Linked DNA regions of Bremerella sp. P1. The protein of the gene in region 1 binds, or shares a complex with, the protein of each later gene. Links are inferred from orthologs where the notes say so. Each region holds a gene or a part of one and is shown in the gene's direction. Other genes may lie near its edges.

Evidence for each region.
Region 2: the proteins of PSR63_RS13210 (region 1) and PSR63_RS20740 are in contact, whole or in part, in a cryo-EM structure (PDB 8Z1Y), measured with the Escherichia coli proteins. The link is inferred for Bremerella sp. P1 from one-to-one orthologs.

The regions. Positions count from the first base shown.
Region 1 is NZ_CP118164.1:3,146,340-3,154,179, reverse strand. Bases 3,231-6,138 are described here. They hold PSR63_RS13210 (ABC transporter permease), read left to right. Parts: upstream 3,231-4,086; coding sequence 4,087-5,190; downstream 5,191-6,138. Other genes in these bases: PSR63_RS13205 (ABC transporter ATP-binding protein), read left to right, coding at 5,211-6,138; PSR63_RS13215 (ABC transporter permease), read left to right, coding at 3,231-4,074. In the rest of the region: PSR63_RS13225 (DUF7133 domain-containing protein), read right to left, coding at 1-702; PSR63_RS13220 (ABC transporter substrate-binding protein), read left to right, coding at 1,081-3,024; more of PSR63_RS13215, read left to right, coding at 3,094-3,230; more of PSR63_RS13205, read left to right, coding at 6,139-7,085; PSR63_RS13200 (hypothetical protein), read right to left, coding at 7,093-7,302; 23S rRNA (adenine(2503)-C(2))-methyltransferase RlmN, read left to right, coding at 7,483-7,840. UniProt on the Escherichia coli protein: Part of the ABC transporter DppABCDF involved in dipeptide transport. Responsible for the translocation of the substrate across the membrane.
Region 2 is NZ_CP118164.1:4,924,967-4,932,735, forward strand. What follows is about bases 2,984-5,820. They hold PSR63_RS20740 (ABC transporter substrate-binding protein), read left to right. Parts: upstream 2,984-3,567; coding sequence 3,568-5,073; downstream 5,074-5,820. Other genes in these bases: PSR63_RS20735 (serine/threonine protein kinase), read left to right, coding at 2,984-3,390; PSR63_RS20745 (ABC transporter permease), read left to right, coding at 5,085-5,820. Also shown: rsgA (ribosome small subunit-dependent GTPase A), read left to right, coding at 1-457; more of PSR63_RS20735, read left to right, coding at 697-2,983; more of PSR63_RS20745, read left to right, coding at 5,821-6,080; PSR63_RS20750 (ABC transporter permease), read left to right, coding at 6,077-6,937; PSR63_RS20755 (hypothetical protein), read left to right, coding at 7,236-7,667; PSR63_RS20760 (aldose 1-epimerase), read right to left, coding at 7,745-7,769. UniProt on the Escherichia coli protein: Part of the ABC transporter DppABCDF involved in dipeptide transport. Binds dipeptides and accepts a wide range of side chains, including small neutral, bulky hydrophobic, and positively and negatively charged groups. Tripeptides are poor substrates.

The DNA.
Region 1 (7,840 bases):
CGATACCACCTCAGGCTGCGTTGCCTGAGGCTTCTTAGCGGTCGAGATTGGCTTGGCCTCAATCGGACGCTGCGAAGGACGTGGCTTCTCAGCAAACGATGGTTCTGGAGGAACCGGAGGACCATTATTGGTGTTCGCAGCGACCTGCGGCTGTCCGTTATTCCAAGGAGTCGTTCCGTTAGCCGGACCAAACTCCTGAGCACGTTGCCAACGTGAATCGCTGTAGAAAGTCGATTGCCAGAGTGGGAACGGACGCAGATCCGTCTTCCACGACGAATTCGAGGGGAAGCTCACCTTCTGGTTGTTGGAACCGAAGATCGTAATCTCGGCCAAGAGCCCTGCGGCGTTGCCTTGCGTGTTTCGCACCTGAACGGCGAAGACATTGTCACCGATGGTCAGGTGGTTCGAAATGTCGTATTTCCGCCGATTTCGCCAGTTATTGTCTTCTGCGATTTTTTTTCCGTTTATCCAGAGCTCATATTCATCGTCAGCGGTGATCATGATTTGACCACCGGTCATCTGAGAAATGTTGATGCTCTTACGGAAAAAGCAGCTGCTCGCCGGAACCTGGTCTTTATGGTGCTGCGTGGCCCAGATCCATTGAGGTTGCGTGGCCTGGGCATGCACGAAGCTGGGAGCTCCGGTCACGAGCAGGGCGACGGCGATTAGCAACAACCAAGGAGTTTTGGGGGTAGTCGACATATTCAATCTCATACCAATGACGTAACGTTTGCTCGCGATAGGCAATTGATGAGAACCCAGCGCGAGCGCAATCAAGTCTCATCCATCATTTGGAAAGATCGGGTAGGGAGGCCGACAAAATCAGCAAAATCGCGCCAAACGGCAAATTTTGCCCCGACTCGATACGCTAGCTGTCGATTCCCCCCAAAAAGTGCATGAAGACAGCCATGACAGCAGCAGTGGCTAATGAGGAACCCGCGGTGAGCCGTTATTGACCCATTTTTTTGATACGTTTACGATTCCAAGGGGATTAATTAGGAAAATTGCATCGATTGGGTCAGCTCACAGCGTTGCTAGCGGTGGATTCCATTTGATGCTGTCTCGTTAAGAGGTTGCGTAATGACAAACGTCCGTGGCGCCCTGGCTATCCATCTCTTCTTGTTCCTCGTGATACTAGCCCCATTGGCTGGTTGTACCGGAGGTTCCTCGGAATACTCGGAAGACGAGATCCAGGCAGCCATCGAAGAGTTCGACTACGAGAAAGGGGTCAAAGGTTTCGAGCCCCCATCGCTGGAAGAACTGGACGCCAATAACACCTGGAAGGACAAACCAGTCATCAACCTGCTCGACCAGCTCAAGCAGCAACTGGCTAACTACGAACCTCCGATGCCTCCGGCGGAAGCCGTCAATCTAAAGTCAGAAAACGACGAGCAGATCCAAGAGATCCTCGAGTCGGTCAAGGTCCTCCCCAAAAGCGAAGACGAAGTCAATTGGGACGCGACGTGGGTGCATCACGTTGCTGGTGATATCAACAGCCTGAACCCACTGACGATGAGTTCCACGTCGGACTTCGACGTCGCCGGACTGACCGGCGTGGGTTCGATTACCTCGGATATCGACCTGAACGCGGTGGGCAACGGAACGTTCATCAAGTCGTGGCAGGTTAATGAAGACAACACGGTCCACAAGTTCGTCATTCGCGACGACCTGACCTGGTCGGATGGCAAGCCGATCACGGCCTACGACTGGGAGTTTACCTTCAAGCTGGTGAAGCACCCCGATATGGTTGCTTTCATGCCGGCCATCTCCAGCGGTATGGAGACGGTCCTCTACCTGAAGGCCTACGACGACTACACATTCTGCATCTTCCACGAGAAGTCCACCGCTGTGAACGAGTGGAAAGATGAGTTTCCGGTCATTCCGAAACACATCTACTACGAATCGATCGCGATGGACCCCAGCATGGTCGATAGCGACATTCACCTGAAGCTGGAAGAGACGCCGGTCGTCGGCGGTCCGTATGAGGTCATCTCGCGAACCCGCGGCAAGAACGTGATGCTTCAGCGTCGTGAAGGCTTCTACATGCACGATGGCAAGCAGGTTCGCGATAAGCCGTTCTTCAAGAACATCCGCATGGAAGTGATTACCGACACCAACACGGCACTGCTCGCGCTGTCGGCAGGCAAGATCGACGAAATGGAGATTCCGGCTCCTAAGTGGAACACCGACGCCAACACGCCAGAGTTCTTTGCCAACAACGTAAAAGTGAAGGCTACCGAGTGGACCGAGTATCACATTACCTGGAACTGCGAGTCCGAGTTCTTTAAGGACCCCAAAGTTCGTCGGGCAATGAGCTATGGCATCGACTACAAGGAACTGCTGGACCGCGTTCTGGATGGCTTGTTCGAGCAAGCCAATGGTCCGTTCCATCCGACCTCGTGGATGGCCCCGGAACCGCCGCTGCCGATGTTTACGTACGATCTCGACAAGGCCCGTAAGCTGTTGGACGAAGCCGGCTGGGTCGATAGCGATGCTGACGGTATTCGCGACAAGATGATCGGTGACAAAAAGGTTCCCTTCCACTTCACCCTGATGCGGGGACAAACGCCCACCTCGGAAAAGGTTGCCCGCGTGATTGTTACCAGCCTGAACAAGCTGGGCATTAAGGTCGAAGAGCGGGCCACCGAGTTCACCGTTCTGCAGCAGAAAGCCCAGGACCACACGTTCGACGCGATGCTGGGCGGTTGGGGTTCTGGTACCGATCCGTTCTACACCAAGAACATCTTCGGCACCGGCCAGACTCGTAACTACGGCCAGTATTCGAACAAGAAGGTCGATGAGCTGTACGAAGAAGGTATGGTCGAACTGGATCGCGAAAAGCGAGCCAAGATCTACCAGGAAATGGCCACGATCTTCTACGAAGACCAGCCGTACACCTGGCTCTTCTACTTGTCGTCGCTATATGGGTTTAACAAGGACATGCGAGGTTACGAATTTAGTGCTCGTGGCCCGTTCCACTATACGCCCGGCATGGAATCGGTTTGGAAGATTAAGCCGCTGTAGCCTAGCCGTCCACCTGATCGATCGATTCGCAGTGTTCCTTCCACCAACCTTTCCAAGTCGTTCTTTCGCATGCTGACCTATATCGCCCGTCGCCTCCTGATTGGCATCTTCACATTGCTGGCGGTGACCTTCATTGTGTATGGGCTTATCCGGAATATGCCGGGCACGCCGCTAACCATCATGCAAGAAACCGTCCGCATGGACGCCATGATGTCGCAAGAGCAGATGGACAAGCTGTCAAAGCAATACCGCTTGGACAAGGCCTGGTATGTCGGTTACTGGTATTGGCTAGGCGATGTCATGCAAGGCGACCTGGGACGCGGCATCAATGATCGCCGGAAGGTCACGATCATCATCGGCGAGCGACTCCCTAAGACGCTGATCCTTACCGGCACGTCGCTGGTTTTGACCTACCTTCTGTGTATTCCCATGGGGCTCTGGTCGACCGCGAATGCCTTGTCGTTCCGCGAACGGCTGGTTAGCACGATTCTTTACATTCTGTACGCGTTGCCCAGCTTTGTGGCGGCCGTCTATTTGAACTTGATCATTGCGGTGCGTCTCGAGTGGCTACCTCTGTACGGGTCGACCGGTGAAGGCTATGCCGAGATGAGCACGCTGGGCAAGTTTTGGGATGTTCTATCGCATGCCATTTTGCCGGTGATCTGCTTAACCTACACATCGCTGGCCTACTATACCCGCTTCATCAAAGCCAACATGATGGAGACAATCCAGCAAGATTACATCCGAACCGCGAAGGCCAAAGGGGCCAGTCCGAGTAGCATCTTGGTGAAGCATGCGTTCCGGAACTCGCTGATTCCTCTGGTCACGATCATCGGCTTGACGCTTCCCGCATTGCTGGCCGGCTCGGTGATCCTGGAAACCATTTACCAGTGGAATGGCATCGGCTATCTCTTTTACCAATCGATCACCATGCGAGAGTATCCGGTGATTATGGGCTTGGTATTGATGTTCTCGGTCATGACGCTGCTCGGTCAGCTGCTGGCCGATGTTCTGTACGCATTCGTTGACCCCCGGATTACTTATTCGTAACTCATGAGTGCCGTGCCTGAACCTGCTCAACAGCCCGTCAAACCAACCAAGCCTGCGGTCTCGCAAGGCTTCTGGGCCACTGCCTGGCGTTACTATCGACGTCGTCCGATGGCCATGCTGGGGCTTTACTTCGTTGGCTTCCTCGCGCTGGTTGCCATCTTTTCTCCGGCGATCGCTGGTACCAAGCCGATCGTGTGCTCCTACAAAGGGAATATCTATTTTCCCTGCATGGGCTACTTTTACGCTCCGTGGGAAAACGCGATCTTCACCACCGGCGATCACTTCGAGAAACGTTACGAACCCAACCTCAAAGCGAACGATCCTGATAGCTGGGCCATCTGGCCGCTAGTTCGCCAAGACCCGATCGAACGCGTCCGCGAAGACTGGTTTGAAGGGCAACCTGGCAACCCCGACAAGGCCGACGGGAAACCGAATTGGCGCAACCTGATGGGGACCGACTCGAACGGTGTCGATGTCTTCGCCCAACTCGTGCATGGAACCCGCGTGGCCCTGTTGGTCGGTTTCGTATCGATGGGCATTGCCGGAGTCATTGGGGTCACCATTGGTGCCTGTGCAGGCTACTTTGGCGGCTGGGTCGACTTCGTGCTTTCCCGGTTCATCGAAATCATCCTGTGCGTTCCCACGCTGATTCTGGTGATCGCCCTATTGGCCATCGCCGAGCATCCCAGCATTTGGCAGGTGGTGGCCGTGATTGGCCTTACCGGGTGGACCGGTATCGCACGACTCACGCGGGCTGAATTCCTCAAGATCAAACAGATCGAGTACGTTGCCGCGGCGAAGGCCATGGGAGCAGGTTCCATGCGAATCATGTTCATCCATATCCTGCGAAACGCCTTGGCACCGATTCTTGTGCCGATCAGCTTCGGCATTGCCGCTGCCATTTTCACTGAGAGTGCACTCAGCTTCCTCGGGATTGGTGCTGACACACTGACGCCGACTTGGGGTCGCGTCCTGCACGAAGGGCAGAACAACATCCGCTCGATGTGGTGGCTGATCTTCTTTCCTGGGCTGGCCATTTTTACCACCGTGTTGGCATACAACCTGATCGGTGAAGGAATCCAGGAAGCTACCGACCCACGAACACGCGACGCCTAACATCCTTGTCCGATCCGACCATGACCAAAACCCTGCTTAAAGTCGACAACCTGCGGACCTACTTCCATGGCGAGGAAATCGTCAAGGCCGTGGACGGCATCTCCTTCCAACTCGAGGAAGGGGAAACGCTGGGTATCGTCGGTGAATCCGGCTCCGGCAAGTCGGTCACGTCGCTGTCGATCATGCAGCTGCTCGCACGCAGTGCCACGATCGAGGAAGGCAGTATCTCGTTCCTGGGTACCGATCTCGTTCGCCTGCCTGATCCGGCGATGCGGAAGATTCGCGGTAAAGACATCAGCATGATCTTCCAGGAACCGATGACGTCGCTGAACCCCGTGTTCACCGTCGGCGCGCAGGTCATGGAAGCCATTCGCCTGCATCAAGATCTCAACAAAAAGGAAGCCCGCGAACGGACGATCCAACTGTTCGAGGAAGTGGGCATCCCCGAACCGCACAAGCGCGTCGACTACTACCCGCACCAGATGTCTGGCGGTCAAAAGCAGCGTGTCATGATCGCGATGGCCCTCAGCTGCAATCCCAAGCTGCTGATTGCCGACGAACCGACGACCGCTCTCGACGTGACCATCCAGGCCCAGATCCTCGATATTCTTCGTCAGCTGCGTGACAGCCGTGGGATGTCGATTCTGTTCATTACGCACGACCTGGGTGTCATTGCCGAGATTGCTGACCATGTGCTGGTCATGTACCGGGGCAACATTGTCGAAAACGGTAACATCCGCCAGATCTTCGAGAATCCCCAGCACCCATACACTAAGGGTCTGCTGGCCTGTCGTCCGCGCCTCGACACGAAGTATCGTCGACTACCGACCGTCAGCGACTTCATGGAGTCGAAGACGACCGAGTCCGGCGTGGAGATTATCGAGAAGGAGATGTCGCAGGAGAAGTTCGATCAACTGATGGTCGAAGGACGAGGGCGACTCCTGCATCCCAAGCAGGCCTTGCAGGAAATGGGACACCCTTGGGAAGAGGGTTCTTACACGGCCGACACGAAGGCTGTTGCTGATGACGAGCGACCACTACTTTCAGTGCGTAACTTGAAGGTTCACTTCCCGATCCGCAAAGGGATTTTCTCGCGGGTCAGCGGTCACGTGAAAGCGGTCGACGGAATCGACTTCGATGTCTATCGCGGACAGACGCTGGGTCTGGTTGGCGAGTCTGGCTGTGGCAAGACAACCAGCGGACGAGCCATCCTGCGTCTGATCGAGCCCACCGATGGTACGGTCGAATTTGAAGGGGTGAATGTTCGCGGCCTGCATGGGTACGCACTTCGCGAGATGCGGAAGAAGATCCAGATCATCTTTCAGGATCCCTACGGCAGCTTGAATCCACGCATGACGATCGAGTCCGCTATCTGCGAACCGATGGTCATTCAGAACATCGGCAAGACGAAGAAAGAACAACGCGATCGAGCCGCGTATCTCATGCAGGAAGTGGGGATGAATCCCGATCATCTTCGCCGCTACCCGCACGAGTTCTCCGGCGGTCAGCGTCAGCGTATCTGCATTGCCCGGGCGCTGTCCGTCGAGCCAGACTTCCTCGTCTGTGACGAATCAGTCTCAGCGCTCGACGTGTCGGTCCAAGCCCAGGTCCTGAACCTGCTGAAAGACCTGCAAGAGAAGCGCGGCCTGACGTACATCTTCATCAGCCACGATCTGAGCGTGGTCAAGTTCATGGCCGACATGATGGCCGTGATGAACGAAGGCAAGATCGTCGAATTCGGCCCGGCCGAAGCGATCTATGCCGATCCGAAAGAGGAATATACTCGTAAGCTCATCAACGCCACGCCGCGAGACGACCTCGAACACATCGACCGACGGCAAGCCGAGCGGCACGAGGCAAAAGCTGCTCGTTTAAAGTCGGCGGCATCGGTCTAGCCGTCGCCTAATTCTTCCCTGGTTGATGTCTCAGGTAGGCCCAAAGCCCGTAGGCGAAAACGGCCATGCCGAGGACGAGTGTTCCGACTCCGGCGGAAGACATCAACGATGTCGACTGCGGGTTCAGGTAAGACGTCGACAGCAAGAAGAGCCCCAGGGCCGCGATCCCGCCGCCAACCACGGTGAACTTCCAGTGGTGATAGGTGTTGACGTTCATTGGTTGACCTCACTCTTCGCAACGAATTATTCGGTCGAGGATCGGAAACTACTTCTATTTTACCCTATCTACGGCGCATGCTCCTGGGAAAAACGTGAATTCAGACGGCCAACCACCGGCATTCATCGTTGAGTGAATGGGATAACTGTTATACTGGGAAAACCCTGCAGAGAACCCTTTATGCCGTATTGGTACGACGTCACAGCCTGGAACGAGCGATTCGGAAACGATTCGCAAACCGTCCATTCCCTCCGCAAATTTCGCACGCGGTGGCTGAAGCAGGGCTGGGCTTTCGAAGAAGCTCTCTCGGAAGTCGCCCCCAATGTGGCGGATATCTTACGATCCGAGATCGAGCCCCACCCCCTGACGCTGGCTGAACGGCTCGACTCGCAGATGGACGGGGCGACGAAGCTGCTCTTTCGCACCGACGAGGGGCTGATGATCGAGTCGGTCATCCTGCGTGCCGGCACCGGCCGGACGTCGCTGTGTATCTCGTCCCAAATTGGCTGTGCGGCCGCCTGTCGCTTTTGTGCCACAG
Region 2 (7,769 bases), 1.8 Mb from region 1 along the record:
AGTCCACCTTGTTTCGGCCATAGAAGAGATTGGCATCGAGCGGCTTCGCCAGGCACTGCACGGTAAGGATACGGTTTTGTCGGGGCAGAGTGGGGTCGGGAAGTCGTCGCTCTTGAACGCCATCGAGCCGGGACTAAACCTTCGCGTGAATGCCGTGAGCCGCGAAAATGAAAAGGGAAAGCACACGACCACCACGGCTACGCTGATTCCGCTGGCGACCGAAGGGCACGTGATCGATACGCCAGGGATTCGCCAGTTTCAACTGTGGGATATTATTCCCGAAGAAGTGGCCGGGCTATTCCGTGATATTCGTCCATTTATTAATCATTGCCGGTTCCCTAACTGTACCCATACGCACGAGGCCGATTGCGCCGTGAAGAATGCGGTCGCCGACGGAATTCTCGATACCCGGCGTTACGAGAGCTATTGCCAGATATTCGCCGGCGATTCTGCCTAAGTGACTAGGATGAGTTGCCTCAGGCTGGGGGTGGTGATGTTGGGACGATTAAGCCGATATTTACGCTCAGGTGACCGTGATCCCCGTATCAACTGGGCGATCTGGTAAACTTTTAATGGAGAGAATTCTCCGCTTGGATACAATATTCAAAGGATGTTGCACGGCTCCTCATCACCCCGGCCGTGAGCGCTGAAGCCCACTTTTCGCCAGCGCTAATCAGTTTTCAGGCAACGAGATTGATGCCCGATTCCCCGAAAGATTCCGACGATTCGCAAGCTCGCGGCAGCGGTCCATTCGCGCCGTCTTCGGGGGACGTATCGGATCCGCGCGGAAGCGATTCGGCGACGGCCGATCATCTGCCTGACGGGCGAAACTTTCTGGAAGAGCCTCCCACTGTCATATCGAGCAAGAAGGGAAGCGTCGGAGAGTCGAACAGTCGCAGCTATTCAATAGCCGAACTCACCCTTGGCAAGGAGTTGGTCGGCCAGACGCTGGGGCACTTCCAACTCGATGCGTTTGTCGGGGCTGGCGGGATGGGGGCTGTCTTTCGCGGACACGATACCCAGCTCGATCGCCGTGTCGCGGTGAAGGTTCTTTCCGGTGAACATAACACCAAGGAAGACACCGTCCGCCGCTTCCGTAACGAAGCCCAGAGCGCGGCACGTTTGGATCATCCGAACATTGCCCGGGTCTATTACGTCGGCGAAGACAAAGGGTGGAACTACATTGTCTTCGAGTTCATCGACGGAACGAACATCCGCGATGAAGTGGAGAGAAACGGTCCTCTCGAAATCGAACTGGCCGTCAGTTACCTCGTTCAAGTTGCCGAAGCCCTCGACCACGCTGCGACCCGCGAAGTGGTGCACCGTGACATCAAGCCGTCGAACATACTGGTCGACTCTCAGCACCGGGCCAAACTGGTCGATATGGGGCTGGCACGTTTGCATCAGGTCAACTCGCAAGACAGCGACCTGACCGCTTCCGGCATGACGCTCGGTACGTTCGACTATATTTCGCCAGAACAAGCTCGCGATCCACGCAGTGCCGACGTCCGTAGCGATCTGTATTCGTTGGGTTGTACGTTCTTCTTCATGCTCACCGGTCGGCCTCCTTTCCCGGAAGGGACAGTGCTGCAAAAGCTTTTGAGCCACAGTGGGGAAGAGCCGCCTGATCCGCGCGAGTTTCGCGCCGACGTACCGGACGAAGTCGTTCATATCCTTAGCCGCTTGATGGCGAAGAACCCGAATGATCGTTTCCAAAAGCCAGGCGAATTGATTGCGGCGGCCCTGCTGCTGATCGATGAACTGAACCTGGCCGCACCGCACGTGACTTCGGCCGTCTATGTGCCAACCACCGAACAGCGTAGCACGGTGATCGAGCGTCACCTGCCGTGGGTGATGCCGGCGATCATTTTGGTTGTCGTCGTTTTCGTGTTGGAAGCGATCTGGACAGCTCAGGATGACAGCTTCATTTCCGAGCAGCCCATTTTTACGAACGCCTCGGAAATGCAGCCGATTGTGCCGCCCGAGAGACCATCCGCCCCTGACTCGGAAAGAGTGTCTGGCAACGGGACAGGCACCGGTACGGTCACCCCAATCGAAGATACAAAGCCGATTCCGGTAGAAAGCCCAAAGGTCGTTGAAGATGTTACCGGCGGTAGTAAGCCGCTGACGCCAGATTCAACGACAAAGGTTCCAGCCGTTGCCAGTGACGACACGGCTCCTATGACCGATGGTGGGGCATCGACACAGCCAGCAGCGGCGAAGAATGTCGTTACCGTTCCGACCGATGCGGCGACCCTGTACGAGGCCATCGCCAAGGCCCAGGCCGACCCTGGTCTGGATACTATTGAACTGAGATACTCAGGCGAACTTGGTGTCGAACGACCATTAATTTTAGATAGCGCCAGTCTCACGATCCGTGCGGCGGCAGGCTATTCGCCGGTAATCGTCTTTCGACCACAAGAGTTTGAGCCGCTCGACCGGATGATTTTGGTCAACTCGAATAAACTGACGCTCCAGCAAATTCACGTGAAGATTGCCTTACCGCCGGTTTCGATGCGGACTTGGTCGCTATTTCGACTGGAGTACGCCGAGTTGGAACTGGATGGGTGCCAGGTAACCGTTCAACGCGACGACGAAATGATGATTCCCGAGGCGCTTCGCCGTGCGACTTCGGTTGTTTCAGCTTTGACGCCCCAGTCAGAATCGGCGACACCTTCCACGCTTAGCATGTCACGCTATAGCATCGTCCGCGTGAAGAATTCGATGGTTCGTGGCGAAGGCAGCTTGATCCGCACCAACGGTCAGCAGCCGCTGCGAGTTAGTTGCGAGAACAGCTTACTGACAATGTCCGGGAATCTGCTGAGTTCCAATTCGACGGCAACCACCAATGAAGTCAGTGGTATCGTCCAGTTCAAGCTGGCAAGTTGCACGATCGACACCGGTGGAAGCGTATTCCAGCGAGAAGGGACCTGGGCGATTCCCCTCAAGGTTCCGATGAACGACTGCATCGTCACGTGGGGTAAAACGAAGCCGTTCCTCTTGCAACGAAGTTCGACACAGTCGATCGAGGAACTGACGAAGTCTCTCGACCTGGAATGCGAGGACAACGTCTACTTCATGGGGACGGCGTCGCGAGAAATGATGCTTCTCGAATCGACCGCCGGGATGAGCGGCAAGACTTCAGTGGACTATACCCGCTGGAAAACAATGTGGGACGATCTTTTTTCTGAACCGAGCGAATCGGTGTGGGCGAGCCCTTTGCCGACGGCCACTACGTACTCGAAACGAATGCCGATGGACTACCTTCTGCTCGACGATTTCAGCGAAAACCCGGCTGTTCGACCGGACGAACGCAACGCCGGCGTCGATTTTGCGGAGCTTTCGCCCCTCGCAGGAGCGAGCAGTACCGGGTCGCCGACTACAAATTGATCGTTTGAGTCGTTCCGTTCAGGTTGCCGTCTGGCACGCTCGAATTGTAGAATCGGGCTTTCTCAATCATCCGAAGCCGACAACGTGAATGGCCGCATGGAATTTTCGAGAGCTTTTCAGTCAAGCTGTATTCTTTTCTGTTTTAGTTTTTTAACCGCCTGCGGTGGCGGTTCGCCGATGGTTACCGATACGCTCATCTATGGGCGCGGTGGCGATGCGAACGCCCTGGATCCCGTGCACACCGACATTGGCGAATCGGTCAAAGTCATTGTGAATATCTTTGAGCCGCTGGTCGCGTACGACGAAGAGACGCTCGACCTGGTTCCTGGTGTGGCCGAATCTTGGGAAACGAGCGATGACGGGCTCGAGTGGACGTTCAAATTACGTCCCAACGTTAAGTTCCACGACGGGACTCCCTTGAACGCCGAAGCGGTCGTCTTCACCTTCGAGCGGATCCTGGACCCCGATCACCCGCATGTGCACAGCAACATCATCCCGTATTACTCGAGCTACACACAGATCGAGAAAGTCGAAGCGGTCGACGACCTAAAGGTGAAGTTCACGCTCAAACAACCACAAGCGACGTTTCTCGCCAATATCGCTATGTTCCCTTCTGGGATCGTCAGTCCGACGGCGGTTAAGAAGTACGGTGCCGACTTCACGCGTCACCCGGTAGGCAGTGGCCCGTTTCAGTTTGTGCACTGGAAGCCCAAGCAGGAAATCGTGCTGCAACGCTTCGACGACTATTGGGGAAAGCCGGCCGGCGTGAAGCGTGTTGTCTTTCTGCCGAGCGAAGAAAGCTCGATCCGCGTGACGCAGCTCAAGCGAGCGGAGATTCACATTGCCGACAATCTTCCTCCCTCGGAAGTCGATGGATTAGAGAAAATGCCTGGGATCGTCGTGCAGTCGACGCCAGGGATCAATATCGGCTATCTCACCATGCAAACTCAGAAGCCGCCGTTGGATAAGCCAGAGGTGCGTCAGGCCATTTGTTATGCCATCGACCGCGATCGTTTGATTGAGGTCGCGTATGCCGGGCACGCGCAGAAGGCGAAGACGATGGTTCCGCCAACGCTGTGGGGGCATAGCGACGACGTCCCCGGACGCGAGTTCGATCAGGAAAAGGCGAAACAGCTTCTAGAGGAAGCCTCGAAAAAGTATGGCTTCGATTTACCGCTGAAGCTCGAACTGTTCGTCATGGACCAGCCGCGGCCTTACATGCAACAGCCTCGGCAGACGGCGATCTTCATTAAAGATGCTTTGGAGCAGGTCGGTTTTCGGATTGAGATCATCACCAACGATATTGGTCAGCACTTTCAGCGTATGACGCGCGGCGAGCATCAGCTAGGGCTCAGCGGCTGGAGTGCTGATATTGCTGATCCGCATAACTTTCTGCATACACTGCTGCATTCCGATAACATCAACGATATTGGCGGAAATAACCTGAGCCAATACAAAAACGAAGAGGTCGACAAGCTCTTGGACGCGGCCCAGTTTGAACTCGACAAAGAAAAGCGGACCCAGCTTTACAAGCAGGCCCAGCAGTTGATTTTTGAGGATGCACCGGTGTTGCCGCTGGTTCACGTGCCGGTGCGGATTGCCCAACGCGACTTTGTGGAAGGGTACAAGCTACATCCTTCTTCGCAAGTTCGCTTAAAAACTGCTCGTATCTCGGAGCAGTAATTGTGTGGGCGATGCTTGTTCGACGACTGGCCCAGGCCGTCGTCACCATGTTGATTGCGGTTTTGGCTATCTTTGTGGCCGTCCGTGTTCTTCCGGCCAATCCGGTCATTGCCCAGTTCGGTCAGCATGCCGTTCCGGAGAAGATCGAGAAGGAGATGGAAGAACGCGGCTGGAATAAGCCGTTGTGGCAGCAAGCGATCGCGTTTGTAGGCCAAATGGCTCAAGGCAACTTGGGCGAGTCCTTCGCTCGGCCCGGCGAAAAGATCAGTACCCGGTTAAGCCAGGCCGTTCCTGCTACGCTGGAACTGACTTTCGCAGCCATGCTGATTGCGATTCCTGTTGGCGTTGCCGTGGGAACCGTTGCCGCGTTGTGGCGAAACTCCTGGCCTGATTGGATCTCGATGGCCATTGCCCTGTTGGGTGTGAGTATCCCCGTCTTCTTTCTGGCAATCTGTTTGATTGTTGCCTTTCCTTCGATGCCCACTGGCTACCGGCTGCCGCCTGGTACGTTTCATGATCTGCATACCGAGTTTTACTTTTTTGAATCCCTGCTGACGGGGCAATTTCAGTTGGCGGCGATCAGTGCCCGGCACCTGGCATTGCCGGCGATCGCGTTATCAACCATTCCCTTGGCCGTTGTTTCTCGCGTCACGCGGAACAGCATGCTGGAAGTCTTTGATGCTGACTATTTACGAACGGCTCGTGCCAAAGGGGCCAGCCTATTGCGGGTGATCGTCCGACATGCGTTTCCTAACGCGTCGCTCTCGGTGCTCAATATTGTGGGCTTCCAATTGGGAATGCTTCTTTCCGGAGCGATCCTTACCGAGACAGTCTTCAATTGGCCGGGGCTCGGCCGATATGTCGTCGACGCCATTCGTGATTACGATTATTCGGTCGTACAGGCATGTGCGTTGGTTTTGGCTTGCATCTTTGTCACGTTGAACCTGACGCTGGATGTGTTGTTTCTCGTCTTCGATCCTCGTTTGCGTGAGGGCAATCGAAGTTGAGTTCCGCCACGTATGAACTGACGTACACCGCGCCATCGATTCGCAAGCGGCTTTTTCAAGTCCCCGGGATGTGGATCGGGGGAGGCTTGATCTTTACGTTTGTGTTTTGTGCGATCTTCGCTGGCGTGATTGCTCCGTATGGTCCCGACGAACGAGACGGAAAGAACCAACCCCCCAGTACTGCGCATTGGCTGGGGACCGATACGAATGAAAAAGACGTTCTGACCCGGGTGATTTACGGCTCGCGTCTTTCACTGATCGCCAGCGTCACCTCGATCAGCTGCGCGGTGGTGATTGGGGTTGGCCTGGGATTGCTAGCCGGATATCGAGGGGGCCGAACCGATATGCTGGTGATGCGGCTGATCGATATTTGGCTTTCGTTTCCCAGCTTGCTGATTGCCTTTCTCGTGATTGCCGCCATGCGGCCAGGCTGGACTGCCGTGATATTAGCGGTGGCGCTGATCAATGTGCCTGTGTTTGCCCGTCAGATTCGTGCCGAAATGCTTTCCCTCAAGCATGCCGCCTATGTCGAAGCGGCCATTGCGGCGGGAGCATCGCCGTTCTACCTGGTGGTGTTCGTTTTTCTGCCGGCGGTCAGTGGCACGATCTGGGTGCTGGCAACACTGGGGCTGGGGCATGCCATTCTGGAAGTGGCTGGCCTCTCATTTCTGGGCATCGCCGGCGATCCGTCGAATGCCGAGTGGGGGTCGATGCTCGTCGAAGCGAAGGGGGAACTGCATGTGACGATCTGGCCGGCAATTGCTCCGGGGATCGCCATTTCGCTGACGATCCTGGGGTTCAATCTGTTCGGCGACGGGCTGCGGGAGCTCTTGAGCCGACGCACGAGAAGCTTCTAAAACGTCCAGCCGCTAGCGAGAAGTTCAATTTTCTCGTAAAAAATCGAACGAATTGCCAATTCGGGACGTAAGTATCGACGTGAATTTGAGAAGAATGCGACAAGAAATTCACAGAATAGTCCGGTTTCACCTATTCAGGTTCTCGCTTGCTTGACACGTTAATCTCGTCGAGCTTAACTAGAAGGGTAGGTTGAGATCTACGTAAACTACCATCTTCCCGCCGTCGAATATCCCACCTGCGACGGTACGAATTCCAATGGACTGGGCGGCGGGTGTACTTTGCTTGGAGAGACGATTAATGAAGAAACTCGCGTTGTGTTTGGTGGCCGTCGTTGCTGCCTCCTCGTACTATGCTACTCCTGCTTATGCGGTTAAGGCTTTCGCAGACGCATTTGTTGAGAAGTACAACATTGCTGAGCCTACCACCGATACCGAAAAGGAATTGGCTGCTGCCGTCAAGGAAGCCAAGTGCAACCTTTGCCATGGTGGTAAGAGCAAGAAGATCCGAAACGAATACGGCGTCGCTCTTGGTGAATTGCTGGACAAAGATGATTACGGCACCAAGCGTCGTAAGGCTGAACCAGAAAAGGTCCAAGAAGAACTGTTCGCCGCTCTGGACAAAGTCGCTAAGGAAAAGTCCAAGTCGGGCGAAACCTTCGGTGAAAAGATCGCCGCTGGTAAGTTGCCAGCCGCTGAAGGCACCGACGTTGAAATTGAAGAAGACGAGTAAGCTTCAATTCATTGCGAATCCAAAAGAGAGCCCCGTTCAATGGACGGGGCTTTTTTTATGCGCTGATCGATCGCTTGCTACTTCACGCGAATGCGGACGGTT